3 regions of the Methylobacterium sp. J-072 genome follow, and region 2 is predicted to be linked to each of the others. Evidence: predicted binding sites of a transcription regulator. Region 2 holds the regulator's gene; each other region holds the start of a gene.
What was found. The regulator PhoB, encoded in region 2, activates phosphate uptake and scavenging genes when phosphate is short. The targets are predictions, from matches to a motif close to TGTCATNNANCTGTCAT.

Region 1: MKK67_RS32110 (calcineurin-like phosphoesterase C-terminal domain-containing protein) is a predicted target of PhoB. The motif match lies at 1,372-1,388, and genes of this name have one in related genera.
Region 3: phnC (phosphonate ABC transporter ATP-binding protein) is a predicted target of PhoB. The motif match lies at 2,083-2,099, and genes of this name have one in related genera.

The regions. Positions count from the first base shown of each region.
Region 1 is NZ_JAKSYK010000231.1:214,386-218,545, forward strand. It holds gene MKK67_RS32110 (calcineurin-like phosphoesterase C-terminal domain-containing protein) at 1-1,331, opposite strand, end outside; gene MKK67_RS32115 (murein L,D-transpeptidase) at 1,471-2,769, opposite strand; partial or broken gene MKK67_RS32120 (copper chaperone PCu(A)C) at 3,091-3,522, shown strand; gene MKK67_RS32125 (DUF1465 family protein) at 4,093-4,160, shown strand, end outside.
Region 2 is NZ_JAKSYK010000174.1:66,457-70,616, reverse strand. It holds gene MKK67_RS20240 (protein-disulfide reductase DsbD family protein) at 1-1,524, shown strand, start outside; gene phoB (phosphate regulon transcriptional regulator PhoB) at 1,538-2,233, opposite strand; gene phoU (phosphate signaling complex protein PhoU) at 2,409-3,131, opposite strand; gene pstB (phosphate ABC transporter ATP-binding protein PstB) at 3,447-4,160, opposite strand, start outside.
Region 3 is NZ_JAKSYK010000025.1:8,003-12,162, forward strand. It holds gene MKK67_RS01505 (ceramide glucosyltransferase) at 1-685, shown strand, start outside; gene MKK67_RS01510 (DUF1045 domain-containing protein) at 711-1,397, shown strand; gene MKK67_RS01515 (DapH/DapD/GlmU-related protein) at 1,390-2,022, shown strand; gene phnC (phosphonate ABC transporter ATP-binding protein) at 2,145-2,993, shown strand; gene phnD (phosphonate ABC transporter substrate-binding protein) at 3,115-4,044, shown strand; gene phnD (phosphonate ABC transporter substrate-binding protein) at 4,149-4,160, shown strand, end outside.

The DNA of each region.
Region 1 (4,160 bases), on a different contig from region 2:
TCCTGCGGAACTGGCGGCCGCAGCGCCTGCATCGGATGGCTCGCCCGAACGATCTCCGGGGCGGCGGGGCGCAGTTCGCTCTCGAAGGCGATCCGCATCGTCGCGTCCGGCTCGCCCTGCGCCGGGACGTAGCGGGTCGTGTAATCGGTGCCGCGGATCGACAGCACGTGGAAACCGTTCGGGGTGCCGTCGCGGCTGTCGGCCGAGGGGATGCCGGTGCGGGTATCCGGCCCGCTCCACCAAGAGCCGGACACGGCGGTCATCACGTGGTGGTGGTGCCCCTCCGCGGGGTAGTGATGCTCGGTGGTATGGGTGTGGCCGGCCAGGCTCAGCACCTTGCGCCCCACCAGCACGTCGAGCAGCGCGGCCCGGTCGATGGTCGCGCTGCGCGGATCGTCACCCGTATCCGTGACCAGGGGAATGTGGGTCGCCAGGACGATCAGGTCGTCGGGCGGGATCTCGGCCAGGAGATTCTTCAGGAAGGCCAGCGTCCGTTCGCCGATATGGCCCCGGTAGGTGTTCGCCCCCACGGGGACCGGCGGCCCCATCCACTCGACGTTGTCGAGCATCACGAACAGCACGCGCCCGTGCCGGAACGCGTAGGTCGGCGACCCGAACACCCGCTTCCAGGTCTCGCGGCTGTAGCGGGCATCCGGCGCCTGCATGTTGAGGTCGTGGTTGCCCGGCAGGCTGTACCAAGGCAGGCCGATCCGCCCGACGATGCGGTTCGAGCGGCCGTAGAGCGAGAGGTCGTCGAACAGCACGTCGCCGGTGGTCAGGCCGAAGGCCGCCGGGATCGCCAGGGCCCGGGCGACCGCGGTGTCGCGCACGTGGTCGAGCTCGAACCGGCTCTCGGGCTGCGGATCCGTGAACAGAATCACGTCGAAATCCGCGGGCTCGTCGGCCTTCGTCAGGGTGAAGTCGATCGAGGCCGGCAGCGGGCCGGTGGGCGCGAGGCCCTTGTAGCGCAGCCCAAGATCGGCAGGCGTGCCGCCGGGCTGATGGATGTAGGAGTGCCGAGGCACGTTGTCGGCGTCCCGCGGCAGGGCGTAACCCGGCGGCTTGATCACGAAGACCGCGCCATCCCCGGCCAGCGGCAGCCGGTAGCGCCCCTGCCCGTCCGTGCGCGCGACCTCGCGGCCGTTGGAGACCAGCACGCCGGGCAGCGGCGCGCGCTCGGCGCCGGCCGTCTGGACGGCGTAGACGATCCCCGTGGCCTCCGCGGATTCCTGCGCCCCGGCGCGGCCGGCCACGAGCGAGAGGGCGGCGGCACCAGCCACGGTCTCCCGGCGGGTGAGGCCTCCGGATGCTGGAAACGAATCGCGCGTCATCGGGGGCTCCTGCTCGGCGGCAAAGGCCAAGCAGAGGCGTTTGACCGCCCGATGACAGACGGCCCCCGAACGCGCGAGGCCCGCACCCTGGGTAGGGTGCGGGCCTAGGAGGAAACCGCAGGCGTGAAGCGCGGTGCGCTTACTCTTCGTCGCCCGGCTCGAAGGTCTGGGGCAGCGGCTCGGCGCTGGCGACCGGGGTCGGCGCCCCGATGGTCGAGGGCACGTTCACGCCGTCGCGCTTGTAGATGTCGTCGCGGAACTGCACGAGGCCGTCCGGGGTCGCCCAGGCGGTGATGTAGGTCCAGTAGACCGGCACGGGCTGGGCGATGTTGGCGTCGACGCGCTTGCCGCTCTCGATGGCCTGCTCGACCTGCTCGCGGCCCCAGCCGGGCGTGTCCTTCAGCAGCCAGGTGATGTACTCGCGCACGTTCTGCACGCGCACGCAGCCCGAGGAGATGAAGCGGAAATCGTCGCCGAACACGCCCTTGGTGTTCGTGTCGTGCATGAACACGCCGTAGGGATTCGGGATGTTGATGCGGACGATGCCCATCGAGTTGAAGTCGGCGCCCGATTCCTGCCGGTAGGTGAAGCGCGTGCCCTCATCCGAGTTCCAGTTAATCGAGCGCGGCGAGACTTCGCCGTTGCCCGACAGGATGTGGATCTTGTTGTCGGTGAGGTAGTTCGGATCCTTCTGCATCTTCGGGATCAGGTCCTTCTTCACGATGGAAGCCGGGACCGTCCAGGTCGGATTGAAATTGATCTGCGTCGCCTTGGTGTTCATGATCGGCGACTGGCGGTCGATCTTGCCGACGCCGGCGGCGTGGAGCGTGACGACCTGGCCGTTCTCCACGGTCTCCACCAGGGCGGCCGGGATGTTCATGATCACGAAGCGCCGGCCGAGATCGCCCGAATAGGAGCGCAGGCGGACGACGTTGATCTCGAGCTGGTGCAGCCGCACGTCGGCGGGCACGTTCATCGCCTGCTGGGTGGCGAGGCTCATCGCGCCGGTCTGGCTGAGGCCGTGGCGGGCCTGGAACCGCTTCACGCCGGCCGCGACGTAGGAATCGTACACGCCCGAGCCGCCGGCGGCGGGGTCGAGATCGCCGGTGACGATCAGGCGCTGGCGCACCGTGGCCACCGCCGGGCCCTTCGCGCCGACGCGCAGGCGCTCGGCGCCGGAGACCGGCCGCCAGCCGCCGCGGGCGACGATGTCCTTGTAGCGCTCGAGCATCTGCTCGGTGGCCGACACCGTCTGGGGCGACAGGATCGGCACGGTCTCGCGCTGCACCTGCATGCCGGCGGGCGAGGCGTAATCCTGCGCCCATTCGGCCTGGGCGTAGTTGCCCTGCTCCCGGGCCTCGGCGGCGCCGATGGCGAGGGTGCCGAGCGCGGCGACGCCCAGCATGGCGGTGAACCGGTTTGTTGCCTTGATGCGCATCAGTCGCTGGCTCGTGTCCGGAGTTCGTCAGATCATGGCGAGAGCGGGGGTACTCGGTCGCCACGGTGTCGGGATGGGCTTAAGACTCCCTATCGAAGGGGCCGGATTGTGGCATTGGCGTGCGGCAACGCACGTCGCGTTCGCTTGCGGCGCGGTGACAACAGTCACCGGCGGCCCAGTGTGGCAGAGATGCCACCGCCGGGGCGATCCGTGCCTCGCGCCGCCGAAGGTGCCGGTCGCCAATTTCCAAAAAACCAGGATGGAAGCAGGCCCATGAAGATGTTGTGCACGGCCCTCCTCGGCCTCGGCCTGTTCGCGGGCGCCGCCCAGGCGGATCCGATCAAGGCCGGCGACCTCACGATCGAGACGCCGTGGCTGCGGGCGACGCCGAACGGCGCCAAGGTCGCGGGCGGCTACGTGCGGATCGTCAACACCGGCACCGCCCCGGACACGCTGACGGGCGCCGCGGTGCCATTCGCCACGTCGGGCGAGATCCACTCCATGTCGATGGAGGGCGGCGTGATGAAGATGGCCCCGGTCCCCGGCGGCCTGACGGTCAAGCCCGGCGAGACCGTGGAGTTGAAGCCCGGCGGCTATCACCTGATGTTCGAGGGGCTGTCCGGCGCCCCAAAGGCCGGCGACACCGTCTCCGGGACGCTGACCTTCCAGCGCGCCGGCGCCGTGCCGGTCACGTTCTCGGTAGCGCCGGTCGGCGCGAGCGCGCCCGGCGGCGGCCACCAGCATCAGCATTAAGAGCCTGTTCGACTGCACGATCGCAGTCGAATGATGGTTCTGCCGATGGGGATCCCAATCTCTCCCCTCATCCTGAGGTGCTGCGCAGCAGCCTCGAAGGAGCCCTCCAGGGATCGTGCGGCTGGCTGGAGGACTCCTTCGAGGCCTCCGCTTCGCTCCGTCGCCTCAGGATGAGGGTGAGGGTGGGAAAGACCGGTCAAACAGGCTCTCAGAGCCGGCCGGGGCCATAGATCCGTCGGATCCACACGTTGCGCGTGTCCTGAAAGGGGCAACGCAACTGGATGCGTCACGGTCGAACGTCCTGTTCAGGGCGCGATCGACTTGCACCGGGGCGATTCCGACACCGGCCGCTGGCCACGCGTATTCGCCGGTGTCCAGTTCTCCTTTCGAATGCTTGCACACGAGGGCGCGCGCCATATCTTAACCATCGGCCGGCTCATTAAGGTTAAGAAAGATCTAACCCTGATGCTGCCGCGGTTCGGCGCTAGGATTGCTGCGTCGTCCGAGAGCCATGGCCGGAATGTCCCGGTCCGGTACGGCTAGGCCCGTCGGCGGCACAGGAGAGGCAGCATGAACGGCTTCGATGTCACGTTCCGGGACGATCGGGACTGGGTCGATTTCGGCAAGACCTACGTCAA
Region 2 (4,160 bases):
AAGGGCGTGGCCTTCTTCCCCTATTCCGAGACCGCGATCGACAACGCCGCCGCCCAGGTGATGGCGATCGACGAATCCGGCCTGCATCTCACGCTCGCCCGGAGCAACCCGGCCGAGCCGGCACCGGCCGCCCTGCCGGGGGTGCTGACCGTCGAGGAGGCGACCGGCGCCGGCACGCATCGCCTCGCCTTCGCGTACGGGGACGAGCCGGTCCCGCCGGCCTCGGCGGTGGCGGCCGAGACCTTGGCGACGCCGCCGCCCACCCCCGCGTTCGACGCGCTGACGCTGGCGACCGCGGCCGGGCTCGCCTTCCTCGGCGGCCTGATCCTCAACCTGATGCCCTGTGTCTTCCCGGTCCTGTCGATCAAGGTGCTTGGCCTTGTGCGGCACGCGGGCGAGAGCGCCGCCCGGGTCCGGCTGCACGGCCTCGCCTACACAGCCGGCGTGCTGGCGAGCTTCCTCGGGCTGGCCGGTCTGTTGCTCGCCCTCAAGGGCGGCGGGGCGGCGATCGGCTGGGGATTTCAGTTGCAATCGCCGGCCGTGGTGGCCGGGCTTGCTTACTTACTTCTCGCGATGGGCTTGAGCCTGTCGGGTGTGTTCCATCTCGGCGGGCGTCTCGCCGGCCTCGGCGACGGGCTGGCCCGGCGCTCGGGGCTCAGCGGTTCGTTCTTCACGGGCGTCCTCGCGACCCTGGTGGCGACCCCCTGCACGGCGCCGTTCATGGGCTCGGCGGTGGGCTTTGCCCTGACGCAGAGCGCCGGCGTCGCCCTCGCGGTGTTCGCGAGCCTCGGGCTCGGCCTCGCCCTGCCCTTCCTGGCGCTCACCCTGTGGCCGCCGGCCCTGCGGGCGCTGCCGCGGCCGGGCGCCTGGATGGAGACCCTGAAGCAGGTCCTGGCCTTCCCGGTCTACGCCACGGTGGCGTGGCTGGTCTGGGTCCTGGCGCAGCAGGTCGGTCCGCAGGGGCTGCTCGCCGCGCTGATCGGCCTGGTGCTGGTGGGCTTCGCCGCCTGGGCCTGGGAACACGGGCGCGCTACGGCTCCGCGGGTCGGGCGGATCGTCCAAGGGCTTGCAGCGCTGACGATCGTGGCTGTCGCGGCGCTCACCCTGACCCTCGACCGCGACCGGGCCGCCCCAGCTGCCCAAGCGGCCGCCAACGGCATCGAGCCGTTCACCCAGGCCCGCCTCGACACCCTGGTGAACGAGCACCGGCCGGTCTTCGTGAACATGACCGCTGCGTGGTGCATCACCTGCGCGGTCAACGAGACGACCTCGCTCTCGACCAAGGCGGTGCGGACAGCGATGGCGGACAGGGGTGTCACCTACCTAATGGGCGACTGGACCAACCAGAACCCCGAGATCACCCGCCTCCTGGAGACGCACGGGCGCAGCGGCGTGCCGCTGTACCTGCTCTACACGGGGACCGGCGAGCCGCAGGTGCTGCCGCAGATCCTCACCGAGGGGACGGTTCTGTCGGCCCTGGAGATGGTGCCGGCTGCCGGCAAGAACGCGGCGCTGGTCCGCTGACCGGAACGGCGCGCTAGGCTTCCAGCAAAAACGTCTCGTCGAAAGCGTAGCCCGAGCCTCGAACCGTGCGGATCGGGTCGGCCTGCCGCGGGGCGTTGAGCGCCTTGCGCAGGCGCCCGACATGCACGTCCACGGTGCGCTCGTCGATATAGACGTCGTGGCCCCAGACCCCGTCGAGGAGCTGCTCGCGGGAGAAGACCCGGCCAGGCGCCAGCATCAGGAATTCGAGCAGCCGGAACTCGGTCGGGCCGAGATGGAGTTCCTCGCCGGCGCGGCGGACCCGATGGCCGGTGCGGTCGAGCTCGATGTCGCCCGCTGCCAGACGATCCGCCACATGGGAGGGCTTGGCCCGGCGCAGCAGCGCCCGCACCCGGGCGAGCAGCTCCGGGACCGAGAACGGCTTGACGATGTAGTCGTCGGCACCCGTGCCGAGGCCCCGGACCCGATCGCCCTCCTCGCCCCGGGCGGTGAGCATGATCACCGGTAGCCGCTCGGTCTCGCGCCGGGCCCGGATGCGGCGGCACAGTTCGATCCCCGAGAGGCCCGGCAACATCCAGTCGAGCAGAACGAGATCGGGCGTGCGCTCGGCCAGAAGCAGCTCCGCGTCGTCGCCGCGCGTGGCGGAATCCACCAGAAAACCCTCGGCTTCGAGGTTGTAGCGCAGCAGGGTGGTCAGGGCCTCCTCGTCCTCGACGATCAGGACTTGCATGCTCACGTTCGATAACCTGTTCCGTAGACGGCACCGGACGGCTCGCCCGCGCCGGATCGCCCGGACGGGACGATGGTGCGGCAGACGCCGCGCTCCCTCAACCCGCCCGCGCCCTCAATCTGACTCTGCCCCACAGGAGGATTGCGCGCTGCCCGGACGCAACGCGGTCCGCGGGTCACGGGGCCGTGGCGGCGGGGCCGACCGTCGCGTAATTCGACGCATCGTTCTTCGGCCGCTCACCCGCCAGCGTCTCGCCGGTGGCGAGGTAGTGGATCGTCTCGGCGATGTTGGTGGTGTGGTCGCCGATCCGCTCGACGTTCTTGGCGCAGAACAGCAGATGCGTGCAGAACGAGATGTTGCGCGGATCCTCCATCATGTAGGTCAGGAGTTCGCGGAACAGCGAATTGTACAGGGCGTCGATCTCGCCATCCCGTTCCCAGACATCGTAGGCGGCCTTGACGTCGCGGCTGGCATAGGCGTCCAGGATGTCCTTGAGCTGCGCCTCGGCGAGGTCGCTCATGTGGCGCACGCCGAGCACGATCTTCTGGGCGGGCGCCTGATCGGAGATCGCGACGACGCGCTTGGCGACGTTCTTGGCGAGGTCGCCGATCCGCTCGAGGTCGCCGGAGACGCGGATCGCCGAGATGGTCTCGCGCAGGTCGATCGCCAGCGGCTGGCGCCGGGCGATGAGCAGCACGGCCCGCTCCTCGATATCGCGCTGGAGCGCGTCGAGCCGCTTGTCTGCGAGGATCACCGCCTGGGCGAGGGTGTCGTCCCGGCGAACCAGGGCGTCGGTCGCCTCGGCGGCCATCTTCTCGGCGACGCCGCCCATCTCGGAAATCGAGCGGCGGAGGTCATCCAGGTCGGTGTCGTAGGAGCTGACGATATGGCCGGGCATGGTGGATCCTTCGATGGCGTCCCGCAAACCTTGATCCGCGAGGTCTGGCGGAAACCCGCCGCTCCGAGCACGGATACCGCGGCGCGTTCCCCGGTATCCAATCCCTTGCGCAGTCTAGGACATAAGACGGAGAGTTGAGGATCGATGTCCCAAACCCAACACCCAACCACAATCGGCTGAACCAAGCCGATGTTCCCGGATCAACGCAGCATGTTCCGGAGCCGCACCGGCAGCCTTGCGATCGGGCGCGGCTCCAAGTCTTGTGGGCGGCATCCGAATGGGCGCCGGAACGGTACTCTACTTTACGGCGAATGCTTAGCCGAAGCGACCGGTGATGTAATCCTGCGTCCGCTGCTCGACAGGATTCATGAACATCCGGTTGGTCGGGCCGAACTCGATCAGTTCACCGAGATACATGAAGGCGGTGAACTGCGAGATGCGCGCCGCCTGCTGCATGTTGTGGGTCACGATGACGATGGTGAATTCGTCGCGCAGCTGCTCGATCAACTCCTCGATGCGGCCGGTGGAGATCGGGTCGAGCGCCGAGGTCGGCTCGTCGAACAGGATCACCTCCGGGCTCTGGGCCACGGTGCGCGCGATGCACAGGCGCTGCTGCTGTCCGCCCGAGAGCCCGGTGCCGGCCTGGCGCAACTTGTCCTTGACCTCATCCCAGAGGGCGGACTTGCGCAAAGCCTGCTCCACCCGCCCGTCGAGTTCGGATTTCGGCAGCTTCTCGTAGAGACGCAGCCCGAAGGCGACGTTGTCGTAGATCGACATCGGGAACGGCGTCGGCTTCTGGAACACCATGCCGATGCGCGCGCGCAACTCGTTCAGGTCGACGGAGGGGTCGAGCACGTTCTGGCCGTCGAGCAGGATCTGCCCCTCGGCCCGCTGCTCCGGGTAGAGGCTGTAGATCCGGTTGAAGCAGCGCAGCAGGGTGGACTTGCCACAGCCGGACGGTCCGATCAAAGCCGTGACCTGCCGGTCGTGGAAGTTGATGTCGACGTTCTTCAGCCCGTGGAAGCTGCC
Region 3 (4,160 bases), on a different contig from region 2:
CGAGACCGGCCTCGTCTGCTCGACTCCGGCGGGCGCCCGGCCGGGCAGCTTCATGGCCGAAGTCGAATGCGCCTTCCTCAACACCCTGCAGGCGCGCTGGCAATACGCCGCTGAGGCGTTCGGCCTGGGCTTCGCGCAGGGCAAGAGCATGCTCTGGCACAAACCCTTCCTGGAAGCCCGGGGCGGCTTGCAGGCGCTGGCCTCCGAGATCGCCGAGGATGCCGCCGCCACCAAGCTGGTGCGGGCCGCCGGCAAGCGCGTCCACCTGGTCGCGAGCCCGTTCGAGCAGCCGCTCGGGCCGCGCGGATTCCGCGAGGTCTGGGCGCGGCAGCTCCGCTGGGCCCGGCTGCGGCGGGTGACCTTCCCACTGTTCTTCGCCCCGGAGATCGGCAGCGGCGTCCTGCTGCCGGCGCTCCTCCTGGCGCTCTGGTCCGGCAGCCTCGCGGGGCTCGCGGGCGCCGCCGCCCTCGCTGCGCTGTGCTATGGCGCTGAAGACCGGCTCGCGGCCCGCGCGGGCTGGCATCGCGGGCCGCGCATGCTGGCCGCCTTCCTGGTGCGGGACGCCCTGATCCCGGCGATCTGGCTGGGCGCCTGGGTGCAGAGCGCCATCGTCTGGCGCGGCAACGCCATGGACGTGCGCCCGCACCGGGCGAGCATCGACCGCGCCAGCGCGCCGACGGCGTGACCGGGCGGGAGCCGGAGGTCGGGACATGACGCGCCGCTACGCCCTCTACTGGCTTCCCGGGCCCGGCTCGCGCCTCGCGGCCTTCGGCAATGCCGTGCTCGGCTACGACAACGCCGTCGGCGCCCCGGTCCCGCATCCGGACGGGTTCGGCGACCTCGCCGCCGTCACGGCGGGCGCCCGGGTCTACGGCTTCCACGCGACCCTCAAGGCGCCGCTGCGCCTCGCGCCGGCGGCCGAGGAGGCCGACCTTCTCGCCATGGCCCGGGACCTCGCGGCCGGGCACCCGCCGGTGGCGCTCGGTTCTCTGACGGTCGCCGCACTCGGGCCGTTCCTCGCCCTGGTGCCGGAAGCACCGCCGGCGGAACTCGGCCTGCTCGCCGCCGAATGCGTCGCCGCCCTCGACCCGCTGCGGGCACCGCTCTCGGAGGCCGAGCGCGCCAAGCGCCGCCCGGAGCGCCTCGATCCCCGCGGCCGCGCGCTGCTGGCTCGCTGGGGCTACCCGTATGTCTTCGAGGCCTTCCGGTTCCACATGACGCTGACCGACGCCCTGCCGGAGCCGGACCGGACCGCCTGGCTGCGCCGGCTGACCGACGCCTACGCGGCCTCCGGGCCGGAGCCCGCGGTGATCGACGCCGTGTGTCTGCTATCCCAGGACGGGGCCGAGCCGTTCCGGCTCCTGGCGCGCCTGCCCTTCGGGGCCGCCCATGGCTGAGCAACGCCTCGGCCTCAATCCGGCGGTCGATCCGAGCGCCCGGATCGTCGAGTGCCATCTCGGCCGCTACACCGAGATCGGCGCCCGCACGCGCCTGACCGAGACCGTCCTCGACGATTATTCCTACATCGCTCAGGACGGTGAGGTGATCTACACCACCATCGGCAAGTTCTGCTCGATCGCGTCCCATGTGCGGATCAACCCGGGCAACCATCCGATGGAGCGCGCGAGCCAGGCGCACTTCACCTACCGGGCTCAGGCCTACTGGCCCGAGGAATCGGACGAGGAAGCCTTCTTCGAGCGCCGCCGGGCCAGCCCGGTGACCATCGGCCACGACGTCTGGATCGGCCACGGTGCGGTGATCCTGCCCGGCCGCACCATCGGCACCGGGGCGGTGATCGGGGCGGGGGCGATCGTCACCCGGGATGTCCCGGTCTACACGATCGTCGTCGGCAATCCGGCCCGGCCGGTGCGGCGCCGCTTTCCCGAGCCGATCGCCGAGCGCCTGGAGCGCCTCGCCTGGTGGGACTGGGACCACGAGCGCCTGCGCCGGGCGCTACCGGATTTCCGCGCGCTCGCGGTCGAAGATTTTCTGGAGCGGTACACGAGCTGGGCCGGGACCTAAACAGAAAACGGCCGCAAAGATGTCGATGTGCTGCGCCGACTAAAGAGTTTAACTCGTATTCGTCATCCAATCGTCGTGGAACGGGCGTTTAGCTGCGGCCATTCCGCAGCGGATGGTTGTTTATGCTCGTCGTCGAGGATCTCACGCGTCAATACAGCGGTCGCCGTGCCGTGGATGGTGTCTCGTTGCAGATCGAGCGCGGCAGCTTCGTCGGCGTAATCGGCCGCTCTGGAGCCGGAAAATCGACGCTTCTGCGCCTCATCAACCGTCTCGCCGACCCGAGCTCGGGCCGCATCCTCTATGACGGGCGCGATGTCACCAGCCTGACGGGCCGGCCCTTACGGGAATGGCGCACCCGCTGCGCCATGATCTTCCAGCAGTTCAATCTGGTCGGTCGGCTCGACGTGATGACCAACGTGCTGATGGGCCGCCTCAGCCACGTGCCGACCCACCGCGCCCTGCTCCGGATGTGGTCCGACGAGGATCGGGCCATGGCGCTCGCCGCCCTGGAAAGCTTCGATATGGGCGAGTTCGCCGGCCAGCGGGCCGACGGCCTGTCGGGCGGCCAGCAGCAGCGCGTCGCCATCGCCCGGGCGCTCGTGCAGGAGCCGGAAATCCTGCTGGCCGATGAGCCGGTGGCGTCCCTGGACCCGCGCAACACCCGCCTGGTGATGGATGCCCTGGCGGCCGTGAACCGGCGCTACGGCATCACGGTCCTGTGCAACCTGCACTCCCTCGATCTTGCCCGCGCCTATTGCGACCGCCTCGTCGGGCTTGCTGCCGGCCGCGTGGTGTTCGAGGGCGGCCCGTTCGACCTCACCGAGGAGGTGGCGCGCCGGCTCTACGGCCTTGAGGCCGGCGAGGTGCTGGACGATTCCGCGGAGCGCGAGGCGGAGCAGCGGGCGGCCATGCCGGGACTGCCCGGCTTCGTGCCGGCGGAGCCCATCCGCGAGGCCGCCATCGGCGCCTGAGCCGGGCTTCCCGGCGTACCGGGCTCGCCGCGCCGGCGACGACGGCCGGGAAATATTGTGCCGGACCGGTGATGAGGCGGATGGCCGACCCACCGCAAGAGAGTGACTTTAGGACGACCCAATGATCACCCGACGCAACCTCGCCGCCGCAGCGGCAGCCCTCGCCGTTCTCGGCTTGCCCGCCGCCGCCGAGGATTGGAAAGCCAAGTATCCCGAGTTGACCCTGGCGATAGTCCCGCAGGAGAACGCGAGCGGCACCACAGACCGGTATACGCCTCTGGCAGATTACCTGACCCAGACGGTCGGCGTGCCAGTAAAGCTGCGGGTCGCCAGCGATTACGCTGCGGTGATTGAGGGCCAGCGCGCCGGCAACATCCACGTTGCATTCCACGGGCCGGCCTCCTTCGCTCGCGCGGTGATGACCGGAGTTAAGGTCGAGCCGATCGTGACCCAGATCCACGAGACCGGCGCCGCCGGCTACTACTCGGTGGTCTACGTGCTGGCCTCCAGCCCGTACAAGTCTGTGGCCGACCTCAAGGGTAAGGCCCTCGGCCTCGTCGATCCGAACTCCACGTCGGGCAACCAGGCGCCGCGCTTCTTCCTGAAGCGGGCCGGCTACGACGTAGACAAGTTCTTCAGCAAGGCGGTCTTCACCGGGAGCCACGAGAACGCCGTGCTGGCCTTGGCCCAGGGCACCGTCGACGCGGCCGCGAACTTCTGGAACTCCGAGACGGACAGCAATCTCACGCGCATGCTCACCAAGGGCATCGTCAAGAACGCCGACGGCGCACCGATGAAGCAGTCGGACTTCCGGATCGTGTTCAAGTCCGACTTCCTGCCGGAGGGGCCGTTCGCCGTTCTGGCGAGCTTGCCCGAGGATTTGAAGGCCAAGATCCGCCAGGCCTTCCTCGACCTGCCGAAGGCCGACACGGCAGCGTTCGACCGGCTGTCCGACGGCAAGGATCTCGGCCTCACCCCGATGACGCTCAAGGATTACCAGCCGATCATCGACATGCTGAAGGCCAACGACGAGCAGCGCAAGCACTCCTGACCCAGGTTTTGCCTGCCCGGTTCGTGCCGGGTGCAGGCGCCTCCGCTTCACCGCCGACGTGCCGCCGCCCCGCGGCCGGCCGCGATTCACCCGAGGACCACACCATGATCACCCGA